3 regions of the Arthrobacter sp. CJL-S3 genome follow, and region 3 is predicted to be linked to each of the others. Evidence: predicted binding sites of a transcription regulator. Region 3 holds the regulator's gene; each other region holds the start of a gene.

Region 1 (6,262 bases), 550 kb from region 3:
GGCTCTCCGAATATGAATAAATGATGCCTGGGGAAATCGGAGATCATGGTGGATAAAGTGGGCGGTTCCACGCCGGCAATTTCGGTACGACTATTCGGAACATTCGAAGTCCGGCGAAATGGTGCAGTACTCAGGGCAGCGGACATGGGAGGCTGCAAGCCCCGGCACATTCTGGAGATCCTTTTACTGAATCTGGGGACACCTGTGTCCAAGACGCGCCTCGTGGAGCTTCTCTGGGGGCCGCAGGCCAGCGACGGCGCAGTCGCCACCCTGGAGAGCTACGTCAGCGGCATTCGCCGGGCGATCCAGCCGGGCAACACCAAGTCGGGTCCGCTCCGCACCGCGAACGGCGGCTACGTGCTCGATCCACAGCTGGTCGAACTCGACCTGTCGGAGTTCCACGGTCTGGTCCGCGCGGCCAGGCAGTCCGCGCCGGCCGAGGCGCATGCCCTCTCGATGCAAGCCCTGGAGCTGGCCGCAGAGCCGCTGCTGGGCTTTGAACTCGTCGCGGACTGGGCAGAGGAGGCGCGAACCCGCCACGCAGCCGAGAAGGTCGCCGCCCTGATTCTCGCGGCAGAGACCGCAGCATTTCTCGACAAACCCGAGCTCGCCATTTCGCTGGCACAGACAGCCGTCCGGTCCGAGCCGCTTAATGAACGTGCGTGGACCATCCTTGTCGCGGGATATGAGCAGGCGGGACTGCCCGTGGAGGGCCTGTCCGCCTATGAACGCTGCCGCCGGCTGTTCGACCGCGACCTGGGCTGCGCCCCGGGACCGGCCCTGCAGGCTGCCCACTTGAGATTGTTGCGGCAGCGCGCTGAAGGAAACACCGAGCTCTCTGAGGTCCTGGCGGCCCTGCTTTATCTGGGGGAACGGCTGCACGGACCCAAATGCACGCAGCTTGCCGCCGAGGAAACCCGGCGCATGCAGGAGAACGCCGGCCGGGTCCTCGATTCCTTCCTGCAGCAGGCGCTGGCCACGACCGGATGACCCACCGTCTTTACCCGGCGGCCGTCCCGGGCAGTCACCCGGCCTTGACGACCGGGAGCTCGGCCCAGTGGGTCGTATACCGGGGGGACAGCATGTCGCGCCTCATGGTCCAGTCCGGCCCGCCCCGGAGTCCGGCGTGGCCGAGCCCGATGGAGCCGCGCCCGTACCTGCTGCTGACCTGCTCCAGCAGCGAGCCGATGCCGCGTTCCTCGTGCGGGTTTTCGAAGATCGCCAGGGGCGCCTGATTTCCGGTGGGGCGCAGATCGGTGACCATGATCCCCGCGCGGACATACGGGAGGCCGTCGTCGACCCTGGGGAGCAGCGCGTACGCCGCCCTGGCCAGGAGGAGCGGGTCAGCGGTGGGCATCGGCAGCGGCACGCACACCGAAGGGTAGGAGCTGGCGTGCCTGCTGTAGTGGGATGTGGCGGCAAACGCGGTCAGCACCTTTGCCTGCAGTCCGTGCCTGGCCAGCCGTGCACTGGCCTGCTGGGCATAAACGCCGAGGACCTGGCGCAGCCCGGCGCCGGTGGTGATCGGGGTGGCGAAGGAACGGCTGAAGATCAGCTGGTCGCGGCCGACCCTTTCCTCCTCCAGGGGGATGCAGGCAGTTCCCCGGAGTTCCAGGACGGTCCGCATCAACACCACAGAGAAACGGTCCCGGATCGTGACCGGGTCCGCGCGCGCGAGGTCCAGGATCGAATGGATTCCCAGGGCGTTGAGCCGTTTGGTCAGCCGCGCCGCGACTCCCCAGAGTTCGACGACGGACAGGCCCGCCATCAGCTTCTCCTGCTGGGCCACGGGCACGGCCTCCCAGTGGCAGACGCCGTCGAACGCCGGATTGTGTTTGGCCCACTTATTGGCCAGCTTGGCCAGTGTCTTGGTGCCGGCGATGCCAACGCAGACGGGGACACCGACGTTCCGGCGGACCGCCGTCTTCATGGTGTGGCCCAGCCGGTGGAGCTCCTCCGGGGTGCCGCTGACGCCCAGGAATGCCTCGTCGATGCTGTAGATCTCCAGCCAGGCGGAGTAGCGCCCGAGGAGTTCCATCACCCGGGCACTGATGTCCCCATAAAGCTCGTAGTTGCTGGACCGTGCGACGAGCCCCCATTCCCTGGCCCGGGGTGCGAGCTTGAACCAGGGCTCGCCGAGGGGGATCCCGAGTGCCTTGGCCTCGGGGGAGCGGGTCACCGCGCAGCCGTCGTTGTTGGAGAGCACCACCAGCGGGCGGCCCTCCAGGGAGGGGTCGAAGGCACGTTCGGCGCTGGCATAGAAGCAGTTCACGTCCACCAGGGCGATGCTGCCCCGGCCGGATCCGGCCCTAGACATGGTGCAGGCAGCGGGTCGCGACGCCCCAGATGACCAGATCGGACAGGCCCGGGACCCGGATGTCCGGATAGCGGGGATTGTCCGCCTGCAGCACCACGCCCGAAGCCGTCAGGCGCAGCCTCTTGACCGTGAGTTCGCCGTCCAGGACTGCAACGACGACGCAGCCGTCGCGGGGCTCGAGGGCACGGTTGACGATCAGCTCGTCGCCGTCGCTGATCCCCGCGCCCTCCATGGAGTCGCCGGAGACCCGCACGACATAGGTGCTCGTGATGTCCTTGATGAGGTGCTCATTGAGGTCGATCCGGCCGTCGAAGTAGTCCTGGGCCGGTGACGGGTAGCCGGCGGCGACCGGCACCGGCGAGATCAGGACCGACAGAAGAGAAGTGCCCGCGTCTATCACGCGGGGCCCGATGATTACGCCCACAACACACCTTTATTCGAATATATGTTCGATACATCCAGTGTAGCTCCGGGTGCTGACATTGGGCATTCTTTGCGGAGTGGCCGCTGTCCCAGGCTGCGGGGCCGGCCATTTCAGTTCGCGGACAGGCTGACGAAGTACTCCTGCTGGACCGGCCGCCTGCCCAGCTTCTGGGCCGTGCGCTGCGAGGGCAGGTTCCCTGCGTGGATGTGACCCCAGACGGTGTCCGCGCCCGAGCGTTGGCCGGTCAGGAAAGTTGACTGCACTGCCGGAGCCAAGCCCCTGCCACGCAGGCGTTCCGTCAGAAACACGTCCAGCATGCAGACTGCACGTCGGCCAAAGATCGGTGAGATTGTGGCAGCCACCAACCCGGCAAAGCCGTGGTCGTCCCGGAGCGTCATCAACAAGCCCTGGTCCGCCGCTTCCTGGAGCCCCTCCTCGTAGGACTCTGAAACAAACGGGGCGAGCATCGGGGCATCGGACCGCCACGCTTGATGTCCTTGCTGGTAATCGGCGAACACTTCAGTCGCCGCTTCGGGCCAGGAGATCGTCAGAGCCCCGGTCAGGTCCCGCTCGTCAGCTCTTGCTGCCACGCATAGGGACCCGGCCATGACTGTTGCCCACCTCTCTGTGGCGGATAGGTCGAGGCCTGGCTGCTCCCAAAATGTGAAGCCACGCACGCCCACCCCGTGGTAGGCCTCGGCCACCTGGGCGGCCAGTGTATCCGCAGACTCGGCGTCGTTTACTCGGGCAGTCGTCTTGACCGCCACGAACGGGAAGGCCGGATCGAGGTTGCGGTATCTGAGGCCCGAAATGACGGTGCTCCCATCGCTTGCGTCAAGTAGCCGCTCTGTCATGTTCCCGGTGCTGACGTCGACTCCGAGCCGGCCGATCCTGGCCGCCACAACGTCCGGTAACGCAAGAGCGGCGAGGGACCCTATGTCATCCATCTCGGCCTGCACTGCGTCCTCGGTGTCGTACCCGGCAGGAAGGTAATCCAATACCGGACGGGCGAAGGCGGCGAGTTGGTGGTCCGGCAGTCCAAAGGGGTTCATTGATCCCAAGGCTAACCGAATTGGCCGCTGGAGCTATTCGATCAAAAGCCGCTCCGCAAACTACGGCTAGTTCCATGGAAGACAATCCCCAGGTTCTATGGAAATGGCGGCAGAAAGGGGCGGATCACAACCACTTTGGAGAAGGCATAAAAGACACTATGGGGCGTCCTATAAGTGGTAGAGAAGGGCGGCTCTTGCTTGCTAGGGTCGACCCTGTTGTCCCGCCCGTGAGGAATCGCCTGAAAGGGAAGAGAAGTGAAGGCCAACCACTATGACGATTTCGCCGAGAACTACTCGGCTGAAAATGAGTCCAGCCTCCTCAACGCGTACTACGAGCGGCCGGCGATGATTGGCCTTGTCGGCGACGTGACCGGTCACCGTGTCCTGGACGCAGGGTGCGGCTCCGGGCCCCTGTCCGCGGCACTGACCGCGAAAGGCGCGATCATGACCGGCTTCGATTCCAGTCCTGCGATGCTGGCATTGGCAAGACAGCGATTGGGCGCGACCGCGGACCTGTTCGTGGCCGACCTGAGCAAGCCGCTCCCTTTCGCCGATGACTCCTTCGATGACGTTGTCTCGTCCTTGGTCCTGCACTATCTGGAGGACTGGTCAGCACCACTTGCCGAACTGCGGCGCGTGCTGAAGCCGGGCGGTCGCCTGATCCTGTCGGTCAACCACCCCACAGTCAGCGTTGTCACCCAACCAACGGAGGACTACTTCGCCATCCGGCAATACTCGGAGGAGTACGAGTTCGATGGCAAGTCTGCGGTCCTGACCTTCTGGCACCGACCACTTCACGAGATGATCAGCGCCTTCACGTCGGCGGGATACCGCGTAGCCACCGTGAGCGAACCAGGGCCAGCTCCAGACACGCCGCACGAACTCCTTCCGCCGCGCATCATCAGCGGCGAGAGGACGGCGTTCCTGTCCTTCATCTTCTTCGTCCTCGAAGCAAACAAAACCGCCATGCCCGTTTCGGCCGATGAGGAACTGGCGCCGGGGGTTGTTGGCAGCCGGTGAAGCTGGGCCTACTTCCATGACCGAACAGAATTCAACTGAAATAGCGGCAAAACTCTCAAGCTATGAGTTTCTGGGAATCGAATGGGTGGCAGCCCAGTCGAACGCCAAGAAGGCAAACAGGATCCTCCTCGAATTGCACGGGCTCCCCTCGTTGCCTTGATCAACCCCGAGGGCGACTACTCCTTCACCGCCAAGATGACTCTTCGTGAATACAGAGCCGGCGGATGAAGTTCGACTGGTAGAACGATCCGCGCCGCCCCCGCGGCGGCATGGGGAAGCGGAGTTAGGTGGCATCGTAGGGGGTTCCGAAGAGGGTGATTCCCCATTCCGGGTTGTGCAGCACAATTCCACTTTCCCGGCGCGCAAACTGAAGCGGAGCCTGAAGATACCGTTCCATCCGCGCCCGTTCCTGATCCCACGGGAAGGTGCACGTGTCCACATAGCTTTCCAGTGTCCCCGGATCCGGCGTGATTATTTCCCCGACAATGGTGATCTTGACCGCGTAGGAGGCACAGGGGATCCGCACGGTCATCAGCGGGTGGCCACGAACGATGCCGAACCTTATGGCGTAGTCGCCGGAACTCATTCCCGGACCACGGGGCACGGAGGCCGGCATCAAGGAACCGGAAGTGAAGTACTCACACTCCAGCATTCCGTTGGCCACGGAGTCCTCGGCACGCTGTGGGAGGCATTCATCTGCACCATGCCCGGCGGGGGCTGACGGAACCGATGGAGCCGAGGCGAGGGCCAAGCCTGGCAACAGTCCGGCGCCCGTCCACGGTTCGGCCGAGGCCGACAGTGGCCCGTTGGCTGGTTGCTTGCCGACCGACGTGCCTTGTGGGGGAGCCGAGCCGCAGGCTGCCGTCACCGCGACGATGACGAGGCACGCAACAGACAATAGGGTCGGCGACATGCGTTTGGCATAACGAACGGGTCCCCTGTGCGCAGCCATGATCCGAACACTAGGGGTCCGGGGTTATCACTGCAACGGGGGCACACGGTAACCGCTATGACAAAGGGATGCCGCTGATAGGAATGCCGGTCGGGAGGTTTGCTACTTGTTTGTGGATTTGCTGCGGAACCCGAAAGCTGTACACCCAGTCGGGCCCCAGCAGCAGGCCATCTTGCTCCAGCCGTCGGATCCACTGATCGCCACTCACCAAGATGCCGCAGCACAGTCATCGCCTCAGAGAATGCTGACTCGCAGAAATTTGAGGGATCCAGCAGCGGACCGTGTCGCGGTATTGCTGGAATTCTTCGCCGAACCTTTCCCTGAGGTCAGACTCCTCAAGCGGCCTGACGGCGTAGTTCCACACCAAGGAGCCCACGACTGCGTAGGCGACGACGAGCCAAGACTCGAGGATGAGGCCGACGGCGCCGCCCTGGACAATGCCAGCTACTGCCATCGGATTCCGAATCCAGCGATACGGGCCTGCGATGACCAGACGG
Region 2 (6,262 bases), 1.6 Mb from region 3:
CCGCGAGCCGGGTCCGGCTGCTGGCCGAACAGACGCCGGCGAGTTTCGTCGCGTTCGATCTGCTGGCGCTCGACGACGAGGACCTCACCGCCCGTCCCTTCGCCGAGCGGCGCGCGGCGTTGGAACGCGTGCTCGCCGGAAGTGCGGCCCCGGTCCACCTCACCGCCGCGACCCGGGACAGGGGAACCGCCGAGGAGTGGTTCCACCAGTTCGAGGGCGCCGGGCTCGACGGGATCGTGGCCAAGCCGCTGGACGGGCCTTACCTGCCGGACAAGCGCTCCATGTTTAAGGTCAAACATGCCCGCACCGCCGACTGCGTGGTCGCCGGGTACCGGGTACACACCTCCGGGCCGGACCGGATCGGCTCGCTGCTGCTGGGGCTCTACGACGACGCGGGCGGACTGGCGAGCGTGGGCGTGGTGGGGGCCTTTCCGCTGCAACGGCGCAAGGAGCTCTTCGAGGAGCTCCAGCCGCTCGTGACCAGCTTCGAGGAACACCCCTGGGACTGGGCCCGGCAGGAGGAAGGGACCCGGACCCCGCGCAATGCCGAGGGCAGCCGGTGGAGCGGCGGCAAGGACCTTTCCTTTACTCCGCTCCGCCCGGACCGCGTGGTTGAGGTGAAGTACGACCACATGGAGGGGACACGGTTCCGGCACACGGCGCAGTTTGTCCGCTGGCGCCCGGACCGGGATCCGCGTTCGTGCACCTATGAACAGCTCGAAGAGCCGGTCAGGTACGATCTGGCCGAGGTGCTGGCGACCGGCACGGGCTGACCCGGCGTTCCGGTCCGTCCGCCGCGACACGGAGAAGCCCGGCGCGTCCTGTGAACACGCCGGGCTTCCGGTGCTGCGGCCCAAGGTAACCGGGCGGGAATGCTGCGGCCGGGTTACTTGACGCCGAGCTGCTTGGTGGGAATCTTGAAGGATTCCTTGGCGGTCAGGGCCGAGACGGCCGAGATGAGGCAGATGACAGCGGTGAAGATGCTGATCTGCACCCAGCCGCCGGGCTTGGTGCCGCCCATGGCTGCGACGATCGCCGGTGCGAAGCCTGCCATCAGGAAGCCGAGCTGGGTGCCGATGGCCAGGCCGGAGAAGCGGACCTTGGTACTGAACATTTCGGCGTAGAAGGCGGGCCAGACAGAGTTGGCGGCAGCGTAGCCGAAGGAGAAGAAGCCGATGGCGGCCAGGAACATCAGCGGGACGCTGCCGGACTCGAGGCTGAGCAGGAACACCGGCGTCAGGACCGCACTGGCCACGGCGCCGTAGATGAAGACCGGCTTGCGGCCGATCCGGTCCGCGAGCATGCCGAACAGCGGCTGGGTGCCGAGGGCGATGAAGTTCGCGCCGACGACGAGCCAGAGGGTGGTGGTGCCGTCCACACCGGCGACGTTCTTGGCGTAGGCGATGGCCAGCGTGCCGAAGACGGTGGAGACGGCGGCGATGAAGGCGCAGGCGACGACGCGGAGGACATCGCGCCAGTGGTGCTTGAGCAGGTCGGCGACGGGGAGCTTGGAGATCTGGGCGGTCTTCTGGGCTTCCTCGAAGGCCGGGGGCTCGTGCAGGGTGCGGCGGATGAAGAACGCAACAAGCACCACAACGGCGCTGAGCCAGAACGGGATACGCCAACCGATGCCGTACTTGATCTCGTCCGGCAGGGCCAGGACGGGGATAAAGACGAGGGCCGCGAGGATCTGGCCGCCCTGGGTGCCGGTCAGCGTCCAGGAGGTGAAGAAGGCGCGGCGGTTGTCCGGGGCGTGTTCCAGCGTCATCGACGAGGCTCCGGCCTGCTCGCCGGCAGCGGAGAGGCCCTGGCAGAGACGCGCCAGCACCAGCAGTGCCGGAGCCCACCAGCCGATGGTGTTGAAGTCGGGCAGGCAGCCGATCATAAAGGTGGAGGCGCCCATCAACAGGAGCGTGAACATCAGGACCTTGCGGCGGCCGACCCGGTCACCGAAGTGGCCCAGGATGACGGCGCCGATCGGCCGGGCAATGTAGGCGAAACCGAACGTCGCGAAGGACATAATCGCCGCGTTGGCGCCGGCGTCGGGGAAGAAGACCGTGGGGAAGATCAGGGCGGCGGCGGATCCGAAGATAAAGAAGTCGTAATACTCGACGGCGCTGCCGAGGAAACTGGCGAGGGCTGCCTTCTTCGGTGTCCCGGCCGGTGCGTCAGTGCCCGGCGTCGTAGACGGGAGTGTCTGGCTCATGGAGTTCCTTTTGTGTGACGACATTGTCGCGGATGGATCAGGAAGGTCTCGGCCGCCGCTGGCTTTAAGTGTGCGGCAGCCGGAGGTTCGTGGAAAGACCCGGACGAGTAGCCACATGGTGGGAGCTACTTGTGCGATGTAGCAATCATGACTGTGAGGGCGGTCACTTGTCAACAAAAATAATCACTATCTAGAAATAGCTCTCACCATGTGAGAGCATTGAGCCATGAGTGTGAATCAAGACACAGAAGCGGCCGCGGCCGCCGCCACCCTTCCAGAACCCGCCGGCAACGGCGCGGCAGCCGGCGCAAGGCCGGCGCCAAGGCTGGCAAGGAGGACTCCCGGACGGACATGGTCGGCAAGGCCCTGGGGCTGCTGGTTCTGCTTGGCGACGAGCCCCGGGGCGCGAGTGCCGCCGAGCTGTCCCGCCGGGCGGAGCTTCCCTTCAGCACCACCTACCGCCTGCTGGGTTCCCTGACCCGCGACGGCTTCGTGGACTACGAGCCGGACGGCCGCCGCTACCACCTGGGCCTGCGCATCTTCCAGCTCGGCCAGCGGGTGTCCAACCACCACGGATTCGCCGGCACGGCCCTGCCGATCCTGCGGCGTGTCACGGAGGAGACGGGCGAGGCCACCATCCTGTCGGTGCGCGACGGACACCACCATCTCACCGTCAACAAGGTGGACGGCCCGCAGACGTTCCGCGTCACAAGCGACCCGGGGCACCTGGGCGCCCTGCACACCACCTCGGTCGGCAAGGCGCTCGTGGCCTTCGCCGACGACGCCACCCGCAGCCAGCTCGTCGAAGAACTCGAACTGGAGCCGCTGACCGAATTTTCCATCACCGACCGGGAGGCCTTCCGGGCCGAGATCGAGCTGGTGCGCAAGCGCGGCTACGCCCTGATGGACGAGGAAAACGAACTCGGCATGCGCGCCGTCGCCGTCCCGGTCTTCAATTCCCAGGGCCACGCCTTCGCCGCGCTGGCCACGGCGGTCCCGGTGTTCCGGATGGGCGCGGAGGCCCTCGTCGCCCTGGTTCCGCTGCTCCAGTCGGCGGCGGCGGAGCTCTCTGCCCGGCTGCCCCAGCAATGAGCCCCGCGGCCCGCACCGTCATGAGCCGTCGAAAAGTGTTCGCTAGTAGAACAACCGTGCAACATATGAACTTTTGCGGTACTGTAATCCCCAACACCCGGCCCGCGGCCGGCGCCCCGCGCGTCCCCGCCCGCCGAGTGCCGTTGTCAAAGGAGCTATACGGATGAGCAATCGAGCAGAGTCCTTTCTTGTGGGCCTGATAGGTGACGGCGTGACGCCGTCCCTCACGCCCCCCATGCACGAACGCGAAGGCGATGTGCAGGGCCTCCGGTACCTCTACCGCCCCATCGACCTGACCGAGCTGGGGCTTCCCGGCCAGAGCGTCGGTGAGCTCCTCACCGGCGCCTACCGTCTGGGCTTCAACGGACTGAACATCACCCACCCCTGCAAGCAACTGGTCCTGGAACACCTGGACGAGGTCACTCCGGACGCCCGGCGCCTCGGTGCGGTCAACACGGTGACCATCCGGGACGGCCGCTTCATCGGCCACAACACCGACTTCTCCGGGTTCGCCGCCGCGCTCGCCACGGGCCTGCCGGGAGCCAGGCTGAACCGCGTGGTGCAGCTGGGTGCGGGGGGTGCCGGCTCCGCCGTCGCCTACGCCCTGCTCACCGCCGGGGTCCGCGAACTGGACCTGGTAGATACCGATTCGGCCCGCTGCGCGGCACGCGCCGCCGAACTCTCCGGTTTCTTCCCGGACCAGCTGGTCACCGCACGGACGACATCGGAGCTGCCGCAGCTGATGCCGCTGGCAGACGGCCTGGTCCACTGCACCCCGGTGGGCATGGCCGCCCACCCCGGCGTCCCGCTGGACATGTCCCTCGTGGCAGCCCGGCACTGGGTCGCGGACATTGTCTACCGGCCGATCGAGACCGAGCTGATCCGTGAGGCCCGCGCCAAGGGCTGCGACGTGCTTGACGGCGGCCGGATGGCCGTGGGACAGGCCGCCGACGCCTTCCGGATCTTCACCGGCCTCGAAGCGGATGCGGACCGGATGCGCGCCCACTTCCTGGAACTCGTCGCCGCGGAAGAGGTGGCCGCCTGATGCGCACCGGAATCGCCACCGTCTGCCTCTCCGGCACCCTGCGGGAAAAAATGCAGGCCTGCGCCCTTGCGGGCTTCGACGGGATCGAAATCTTCGAACAGGACCTCGTCACCTCCCCGCTGAGCCCGGAAGAGGTCCGGAAGACGGCCGCCGACCTCGGACTGACCCTGGACCTCTACCAGCCGTTCCGCGACTTCGACAGCGTGCCGGAGGACCTGCTCGCCGCCAACCTTCGCCGGGCGGCAGCGAAGTTCCGGCTGATGTCCCGGCTCGGGATGGACACCATCCTGGTCTGCTCCAACGTGGCCACCGCCAGCATTGATGACGACGGGCTGAGGGCCGAACAGCTCGCGGCCCTCGCCGCCCTCGCCCAGGACCACGGCGTCAAGGTGGCCTACGAGGCACTCGCCTGGGGCAAATATGTCAACGACTACGAGCACGCCCACCGGCTCGTGGAAGCGGTGGACCACCCCAACCTGGGCACCTGCCTGGACTCGTTCCACATTCTCTCCCGCGACTGGGACACCGCAAGAATCGAATCCTTCAACCCGGAGAAGATCTTCTTCGTCCAGGTGGCCGACGCGCCCAAACTGTCCATGGACGTGCTGTCCTGGAGCCGGCACCACCGGGTGTTCCCGGGGGAAGGACAGTTCGCGCTCGCGAAATTCCTCGGCCACGTGGTCCGTGCCGGCTACACCGGCCCGGTGTCCCTCGAGGTCTTCAACGACGTCTTCCGCCAGTCCGACGCCGACCGCACGGCCGTGGATGCCATGCGGTCCCTGATCTGGCTCGAGGAGCAGAGCGCCAAATGGCTGGACGGGGCGCAGGCCTCCGACAACGGCGCCGGCACCCGTGCCGATAACGCTGCGCCGCGCCGCCGCCGTTACCCGATGGAACTGGCCACGCTCCCGCAGGTCGCCGAACCGGCCGGCTTCAATTTTGCCGAGGTCCGGGCCGCGGACACCGCCGCCCTGGAAACCCTGCTCGGCCAGCTGGGATTCGCGTTCAACGGGCGCCACCGGACCAAGAATGTGCAATTGTGGACCATGGGCCACGCCCGCGTGATCATCAATGAGGACTCCTCCCAGGACTCCCTCGACCCGCAGGCCGCCGGTGCGCCCGCAATCTCGGCCCTGGGCTTCGACGTCGACTCCCCTGTCATTGCCGCGGCCCGGGCCCAGCAGCTCAAGGCCCCGGCCGTGCCGCGCAAGAGCCAGGCCGACGAGGAAATTTTCCAGGGCTTCGCCGCCCCCGACTCCACCGAGATTTTCCTGTGCCAGGGCAGCCCCGACGGCACCGCCGTGTGGACCCGCGAATTCGGCGAAGGAACGGAAGCCCCCGCCGCCGGCCTGGCTGCCGGACGGAGCGCCGTGATCGACCACGTCAATCTGGCGCAGCCCTGGCAGCATTTCGACGAAGCCGTCCTCTTTTATACGAGCGCCCTGGCCCTGGAACCACAGCCGTACGCGGAAGTCGCCAGCCCCAGCGGCCTCGTCCGGTCCCAGGTGATGCTCACCCGCGACCGCGGCGTCCGCCTGGTGCTGAACCTGGCCCCGCTGATCCAGCGCGAAGGCGCCGCAGACGCACCGGAGGTGCAGGAAAGCGCGGGCACCGGCCAGCGCCGGACCTACCAGGAACACATCGCGTTCGCCGTGGATGACCTGGTGGCGACGGCCCGCGCCGCGAAGGACCGGGGGCTCGATTTCCTCCAGATCCCGGAAAACTACTACGAGGACCTCGACGCGCGGTTCGACCTGGACCCGTCCTTCCTGGCCACTCTCCGCGAGCTCAACCTGCTCTACGACCGCGACGCCGACGGCGAGTTCCTGCACTTCTATACCGTCACCGTCGGCAGCGTGTTCTTCGAAATGGTGGAGCGCCGCGGAGCCTACGACGGCTACGGGGCGCCCAACGCCCCG
Region 3 (6,262 bases):
GACACCCCTGCCCGGAAGGCAGTCCCCGCTGCCGGCGAGTCCACGTCGGTGCTCGGCAAGGCGCAGGCGATCTCCCGGCAGGGCGAGGAACACAGCAACTATGACGGCGACCAGCAGGACCTCGAGGAACGGCACGCCCTGCGCCGTACCGCCGGGCTGTCCACGGAACTGGAAGACGTCACCGAAGTCGAATACCGGCAGCTGCGCCTCGAGCGTGTCGTGCTGGCAGGCCTCTGGACCGAAGGCACCCTCGCCGACGCCGAGAACTCGCTCCGCGAACTCGCTGCTCTCGCCGAGACCGCCGGCTCGGAGGTACTCGACGGAATCGTGCAGCGCCGCGCCAAGCCCGACCCCGGAACCTTCCTCGGCTCCGGCAAGGCCCAGGAACTCAAGGACATCGTGATGTCCACCGGCGCCGACACCGTCGTCGTCGATGCCGAACTGGCACCGTCCCAGCGCCGCAGCCTGGAAGACATCGTCAAGGTCAAGGTCATCGACCGCACGGCCCTGATCCTGGACATCTTCGCCCAGCACGCCAAGAGCCGCGAGGGCAAGGCCCAGGTGGAACTGGCCCAGCTCGAATACCTGCTCCCGCGCCTGCGCGGCTGGGGTGACTCGATGTCCCGCCAGGCCGGTGGCCAGGTGGGCGGCGCCGGTGCCGGCATGGGCTCGCGCGGTCCCGGTGAAACCAAGATCGAACTGGACCGCCGCCGGATCCGCACCCGGATGGCCAAGCTGCGGCGTGAAATCGCCGCGATGAAGCCTGCCCGGGAGACCAAACGCGCCAACCGCCGTCGTAATGCCGTGCCGTCCGTGGCGATCGCCGGGTACACCAACGCCGGCAAGTCCTCGCTGCTGAACCGGCTGACCGACGCCGGGGTGCTGGTGGAGAACGCTTTGTTCGCCACACTGGATCCGACGGTCCGCAAGGCCGAGACCTCGGACGGGCTGGGCTACACCCTGGCCGATACCGTGGGCTTCGTCCGGTCACTCCCCACCCAGCTCGTGGAGGCATTCCGCTCCACCCTGGAGGAAGTCGCGGACGCGGACCTGATCCTGCACGTCGTGGACGTCTCCCACCCGGATCCGGAAGGCCAGATCGCCGCCGTCCGCAAGGTGTTCAGCGAGGTCGACGCCCGCAAGGTCCCGGAAATCATCGTCCTGAACAAGGCCGACGCCGCGGATCCCTTCGTGATCGAACGGCTGAAGCAGCGCGAACCGCGCCACGTGGTGGTGTCGGCACGTACCGGCGAGGGCATCCCGGAACTGCTCAAGGCCATCAGCGAAGGCATCCCGCGGCCCAGCGTGAAGCTCGAACTGATGATCCCGTACAACCGCGGGGACCTGCTCAGCAAGCTGCACGAGACCGACGCCGAGATCCTCAGCCTCGACCACGAGGAAGCGGGCACCCGCGCCGTCGTGATGGTGCGCGAAGGATTCGCCGCTGAACTGGATTCGTTCATCAGCAATGACTGAAACCGCGGGGACCGAACCCGGCGAAGAACCTTCGGCGGGACCACGCAGCCCGGCCGGCGGGGAGTTCGTCATCGAACTGCTCGACCGCGCCGTGTCCGGCATGGGCGGACAGAGCCGCGACGGCCAGCACGAGATGGCCCGGCAGGTGGCGCACGCGATTGACAGCGGCGACCACCTGCTGGTCCAGGCCGGGACCGGAACCGGCAAGTCCCTCGCCTACCTGATCCCGCTGATCGCCCATTCGCTCGTCAGCGACAAGCCCACCCTGGTCTCCACGGCCACGCTGGCCCTCCAGACCCAGATCGTCGGCCGGGACCTGCCGCGGCTGCTGAAGACCATTACCCCGGCGCTGGAACGGCCCGTCAAGGTCGCCCTCGTCAAGGGCCGTTCCAACTATGTGTGCCGCCACAAGCTCGAAGGCGGCTTCCCCTCCGAGGAGCCCTCCGAGGGCCAGCTCTTCTCGCTCGGCGAGGACACCTCCGTCCCGCATTTCGCCGCGGCGATGGGCGGCCCGTCGTCCCAGCTCGGCAAGGAGGTCGTCCGGCTGCGCGAATGGGCCGAGGACACCGTGACGGGGGACCGGGATGAACTCCTGCCCGGGGTCACGGACCGTGCCTGGCGGCAGGTCTCCGTCACCTCCATGGAGTGTCTGGGCGCGCAGAAGTGCCCCCTCGCGGCCGAATGCTTTTCCGAACTGGCCCGGCAGAACGCCGCGGACGCCGACGTCGTCGTCACCAACCACGCCATGCTGGCCGTCAGCGCCTTCGAGGGCCTCGCGGTCCTGCCGGAGTACGACGTTGTGGTGGTCGATGAAGCCCACGAGCTGCAGGACCGGGTGACGGGCGCCGTGTCCGGCCAGCTCTCCGTCGCGATGGTGCACGTTGCCGCGTCCGGGGCCCGGAAGAACACGGGCATCACCGTGGACGCCCTGAACAACGCCGCGTCCAACCTCGAACTTGCCATTGAAGGGGTCCCCAGCGGCCTCATGCCCAACGGCCTGAACAGCGAACAGCTGGACTGCGTGGACCAGTTGCGGGACGCCTGCCGCGCGGCGCTCTCGGACTCCAAGGGGGACAGCGCCAACACCGCCGACGGCGGCCGCCAGCTCGCGCGCTCCCGCCTTATGGTGATCCTGGAGCTCTGCGAACGGCTGCTCGCCGCCCGCGAAAACCGCGAAGTGGTCTGGTTCTCCCGCAACAGCACCTTCGACCCGCAGCAGGGTTACTCCCAGCCCGACGAGTCCGCGCCGGCCCTGATCAACATCGCCCCGCTCAGCGTCGCCGGGCGGCTCCGCGAGGGCCTGTTCGCGGACCACACCGTGATCCTGACCTCGGCGACCCTGGCGATCGGGTCCGCGTTCGAACCGGCCGCCGCCGGCCTGGGCCTGGTCGGACCGGGTGCCCCGAGCTGGACCGGGGTCGACGTCGGCTCGCCCTTCGAGTACCCGAAACAGGGCATCCTCTATGTGGCCAAGCACCTGCCCAAACCCGGCCGTGGCACGTCCCCGGAGGCCCTCGACGAGCTCGAGAAGCTGATCCGGGCCTCCGGCGGCGGGGCCCTGTGCCTGTTCTCGTCCCGGCGCGCTGCCGAGGACGCCGCCGAGGCGCTGCGGCCGCGGCTGGACATGAGCATCCTCTGCCAGGGGGATTCGACCATGACCGCGCTGGTGAAACAGTTCGCCGACGAACCGGACACCTGCCTCTTCGGCACCATGTCGCTGTGGCAGGGTGTCGACGTGCCGGGGACCTCATGCCGTCTCGTCGTGATTGACCGGATCCCGTTCCCGCGGCCCGACGATCCGCTGATGACGGCCCGGTCCCGTGCGGTGGCCCAGGCCGGCGGCAACGGCTTCATGAGCGTGTCCGCGACCCACGCCGCCATCCGGCTGGCCCAGGGCGCCGGGCGCCTGATCCGCACCACAACGGACCGGGGAGTGGTGGCAGTGCTCGACTCACGGCTCACCACCGAGCGGTACGGGGGATTCCTCCGCGCCGCCCTGCCGCCGTTCTGGCCCACCACCGACCCCGCGATCGCCCTCGCGGCCCTGGAGCGGCTCGCAAAGGAATCCAGGCAGCCCGCCACGTAGCCCGGCGGGAACGCCAAGGGCCCCGTCCGGTGCGGGCGGGGCCCTTCGCAGCTGTCGGCGTGCCGGCTGACCGGTCCTAGAGGGAGCGCAGAACCGAGACGACTTTGCCCATGATGACGGCGTGATCGCCGAGGATGGGCTCGTACTGGGTGTTCTGCGGCAGCAGCCAGGTATGGCCGTCGCGCTGGCGGAACGTCTTGACTGTCGCTTCGTCGTCCAGCAGCGCGGCGACGATGTCACCGTTGACGGCGTCGCCCTGCTGGCGCACGACCACCCAGTCACCGTCGCAGATGGCGGCGTCGATCATCGAATCCCCCGCAACCTTGAGCATAAAGAGCTCGCCGTGGCCCACGAGCTGGCGGGGCAGCGGCATCACGTCCTCGACGACCTGGTCGGCCAGGATCGGGCCGCCGGCGGCGATGCGGCCCACCAGCGGCACCATGGCGGTGTCGGTGGCGCTGGCCAGTTCGGACACGGACAATCCGCCGACCGTGCGCAGGCCGCCCGACTTCTCAGCCCCGGACATCTTCGTCGTTCCCTCGTCGAGGGTCAGCGGCATCAGCACTTCCATGGCACGGGGGCGCTTGGGGTCGCGCCGCAGGTAGCCGAGTTTTTCCAGCTGTGAGAGCTGGTGGGTGACGCTGGAGAGGCTTGCCAGGCCGACGGTGTCGCCGATCTCGCGCATCGAGGGCGGATAGCCGTTGTCCGTGACCGAGCGCTGGATCGTTTCCAGGATCTTCTTTTGCCGGACGGTGAGGCTTTTGGGTGGCCGGGCCGCCTGCGGGCCCCGCTGGGTGGCCCTGCCGCCAGTGGCTTGTGCTGCCATGTTCGCCAACGCCTTTCCGTTCCGCCCGGCTGCCGTGGCTGCGGCTGCCGGGAACTTCCGGTCTGAAATGTCAGACCCTGCTGATCAACTACAGAAGTGGTTGTTCTTTGACTCAAACGTAGGCCAGCCGCAGGGCTTTTTCAAACATTTGTTCTAGCGAGTCTCGACATTGTTCGTTAATAAGTGCTAAAACAGAACAAGCAAGGTTCGAATATGTGTTCTAGTCATTCTCTGTTTTGAGGGTGGGGCACTGTTCGGGCACAGCATGACGTTCGGTTCTTTGTTCGAAGGTTAGGCCGGTTGGCGGCAAGTACGTGGAGTACGCCGGGCGGCACAGTATGGTCCAGGAGGGCTCAGTTCATGTCAGCATCAAGCGCGTTTCACGACACTTTCGGCCGCGACGCATTCGGCGAGTACGGCCGGCCCGACGGCGGTGCGTCCGCCGGCCGGCAGGGCACGGCCAGCAAGCGGGGCGCCGTTGGCAAGCAGCGGGCCAAGCAGGCGCCGCTGCGGCTCACCCGGCGGGGGCGCTTTGTCTTCATCGGGGTGCCGCTGATCCTGCTGGCCGCGCTCATCCTTACCCTCAGCGGCTTCCTCAACGCCCCGGCCAAGGCGGCGGAGTCCGCAGCCGGGCTGTCGCTGACCCCCACGGTGACAGTGACGGTGCAGCCCGGTGAGTCGTTGTGGGCGATCGCCGCATCCGTGGCACCGGAACGGGACCCCCGCGACGTTGTCACCGATATCATCCAGCTGAACAACCTCGAAGCCGCCCGCGTCGTTCCCGGCCAGGCGCTCTTCATCCCGTCCAAGTAAGCCGTTCAACCCGTCACAGTTTCAGGGCCCGCCGCGGTCTCACTTAAACTGGTGCAGTGACTGACCAGCTAGAGCGCCTGAACCGACTTCCCCTCCGGACCAATCTGCGCGGACTGACGCCGTACGGCGCGCCGCAGCTGGACGTCCCCATCCTGCTCAATGTCAACGAGAACACTCATGGTGTTCCCGCCGACGTGCGCGCCGCCATCTCGGAGGCCGTCACGATCGCCGCGGCCGGCTTGAACCGTTACCCGGACCGCGAGTTCACGGAACTGCGCGAAGCCCTCGCGGAATACCTCGGGCACGGACTCGGGGCGGACAACATCTGGGCAGCAAACGGCTCCAACGAGGTTCTCCAGCAGATCCTCCAGGCGTTCGGCGGCCCGGGGCGCACCGCCCTCGGATTCCCTCCCACGTACTCCATGTACCCGCTGCTGGCCTCCGGCACGGACACCGGGTACATCGTCGGGGTCCGCGCCGACGACTACGGACTCAGTGCCGCCTCGGCCGCCCGCCAGGTCCGCGAACTCCAGCCGAACATCGTTTTCCTGTGCTCCCCGAACAACCCCACCGGCACCGGGCTGGGCCTGGACGTCGTGGAGGCCGTCTACGAGGCCGGGGAAGCCAGCCAGACCATCGTGATCGTCGACGAGGCGTACCACGAGTTCGCCCACGACGGCACGCCCAGCGCCCTCACGCTGCTGCCCGGCCGGGAACGGCTGATCGTCTCGCGGACCATGAGCAAGGCCTTCGCCCTCGCCGGCGCCCGGGTTGGCTACATGGCCGCGGCGCCGGAGGTGACCGACGCCCTGCGCCTGGTCCGGCTCCCGTACCACCTCTCGGCCATCACCCAGGCGACAGCCCTGGCCGCCCTGCACCACCGGGTCGCGCTGATGGCCGACGTCGAGGACATCAAGCGCCAGCGGGACAGGATCGTGTCCGAATTGCAGCGGATGGGCCTCAAGCCGGCTGCCTCCGACTCGAACTACGTCTTCTTCGGCGGTCTGGACAACCCGCACGAGGTCTGGCAGGGCCTGCTCGACGCCGGTGTGCTGGTCCGG

The links. The regulator LexA, encoded in region 3, represses DNA repair genes until DNA is damaged. The targets are predictions, from matches to a motif close to TCGAACANNTGTTCGA.
Region 1: a site for LexA is predicted at 2,755-2,770, ahead of AC06G6_RS09250 (LexA family protein). Genes of this name have one in related genera too.
Region 2: a site for LexA is predicted at 3,345-3,360, ahead of AC06G6_RS19805 (shikimate dehydrogenase). Genes of this name have one in related genera too.

The regions. Positions count from the first base shown of each region.
Region 1 is NZ_CM160046.1:2,044,523-2,050,784, forward strand. It holds gene AC06G6_RS09240 (AfsR/SARP family transcriptional regulator) at 205-990, shown strand; gene AC06G6_RS09245 (Y-family DNA polymerase) at 1,025-2,317, opposite strand; gene AC06G6_RS09250 (LexA family protein) at 2,310-2,741, opposite strand; gene AC06G6_RS09255 (GNAT family N-acetyltransferase) at 2,852-3,793, opposite strand; gene AC06G6_RS09260 (class I SAM-dependent methyltransferase) at 4,049-4,813, shown strand; gene AC06G6_RS09265 (hypothetical protein) at 5,097-5,765, opposite strand; gene AC06G6_RS09270 (methyltransferase family protein) at 5,992-6,262, opposite strand, start outside.
Region 2 is NZ_CM160046.1:4,306,161-4,312,422, reverse strand. It holds gene AC06G6_RS19820 (ATP-dependent DNA ligase) at 1-773, shown strand, start outside; gene AC06G6_RS19815 (MFS transporter) at 887-2,206, opposite strand; gene AC06G6_RS19810 (IclR family transcriptional regulator) at 2,558-3,298, shown strand; gene AC06G6_RS19805 (shikimate dehydrogenase) at 3,462-4,343, shown strand; gene AC06G6_RS19800 (bifunctional sugar phosphate isomerase/epimerase/4-hydroxyphenylpyruvate dioxygenase family protein) at 4,343-6,262, shown strand, end outside.
Region 3 is NZ_CM160046.1:1,498,542-1,504,803, forward strand. It holds gene hflX (GTPase HflX) at 1-1,476, shown strand, start outside; gene AC06G6_RS06720 (ATP-dependent DNA helicase) at 1,469-3,562, shown strand; gene lexA (transcriptional repressor LexA) at 3,639-4,388, opposite strand; gene AC06G6_RS06730 (LysM peptidoglycan-binding domain-containing protein) at 4,749-5,201, shown strand; gene AC06G6_RS06735 (histidinol-phosphate transaminase) at 5,258-6,262, shown strand, end outside.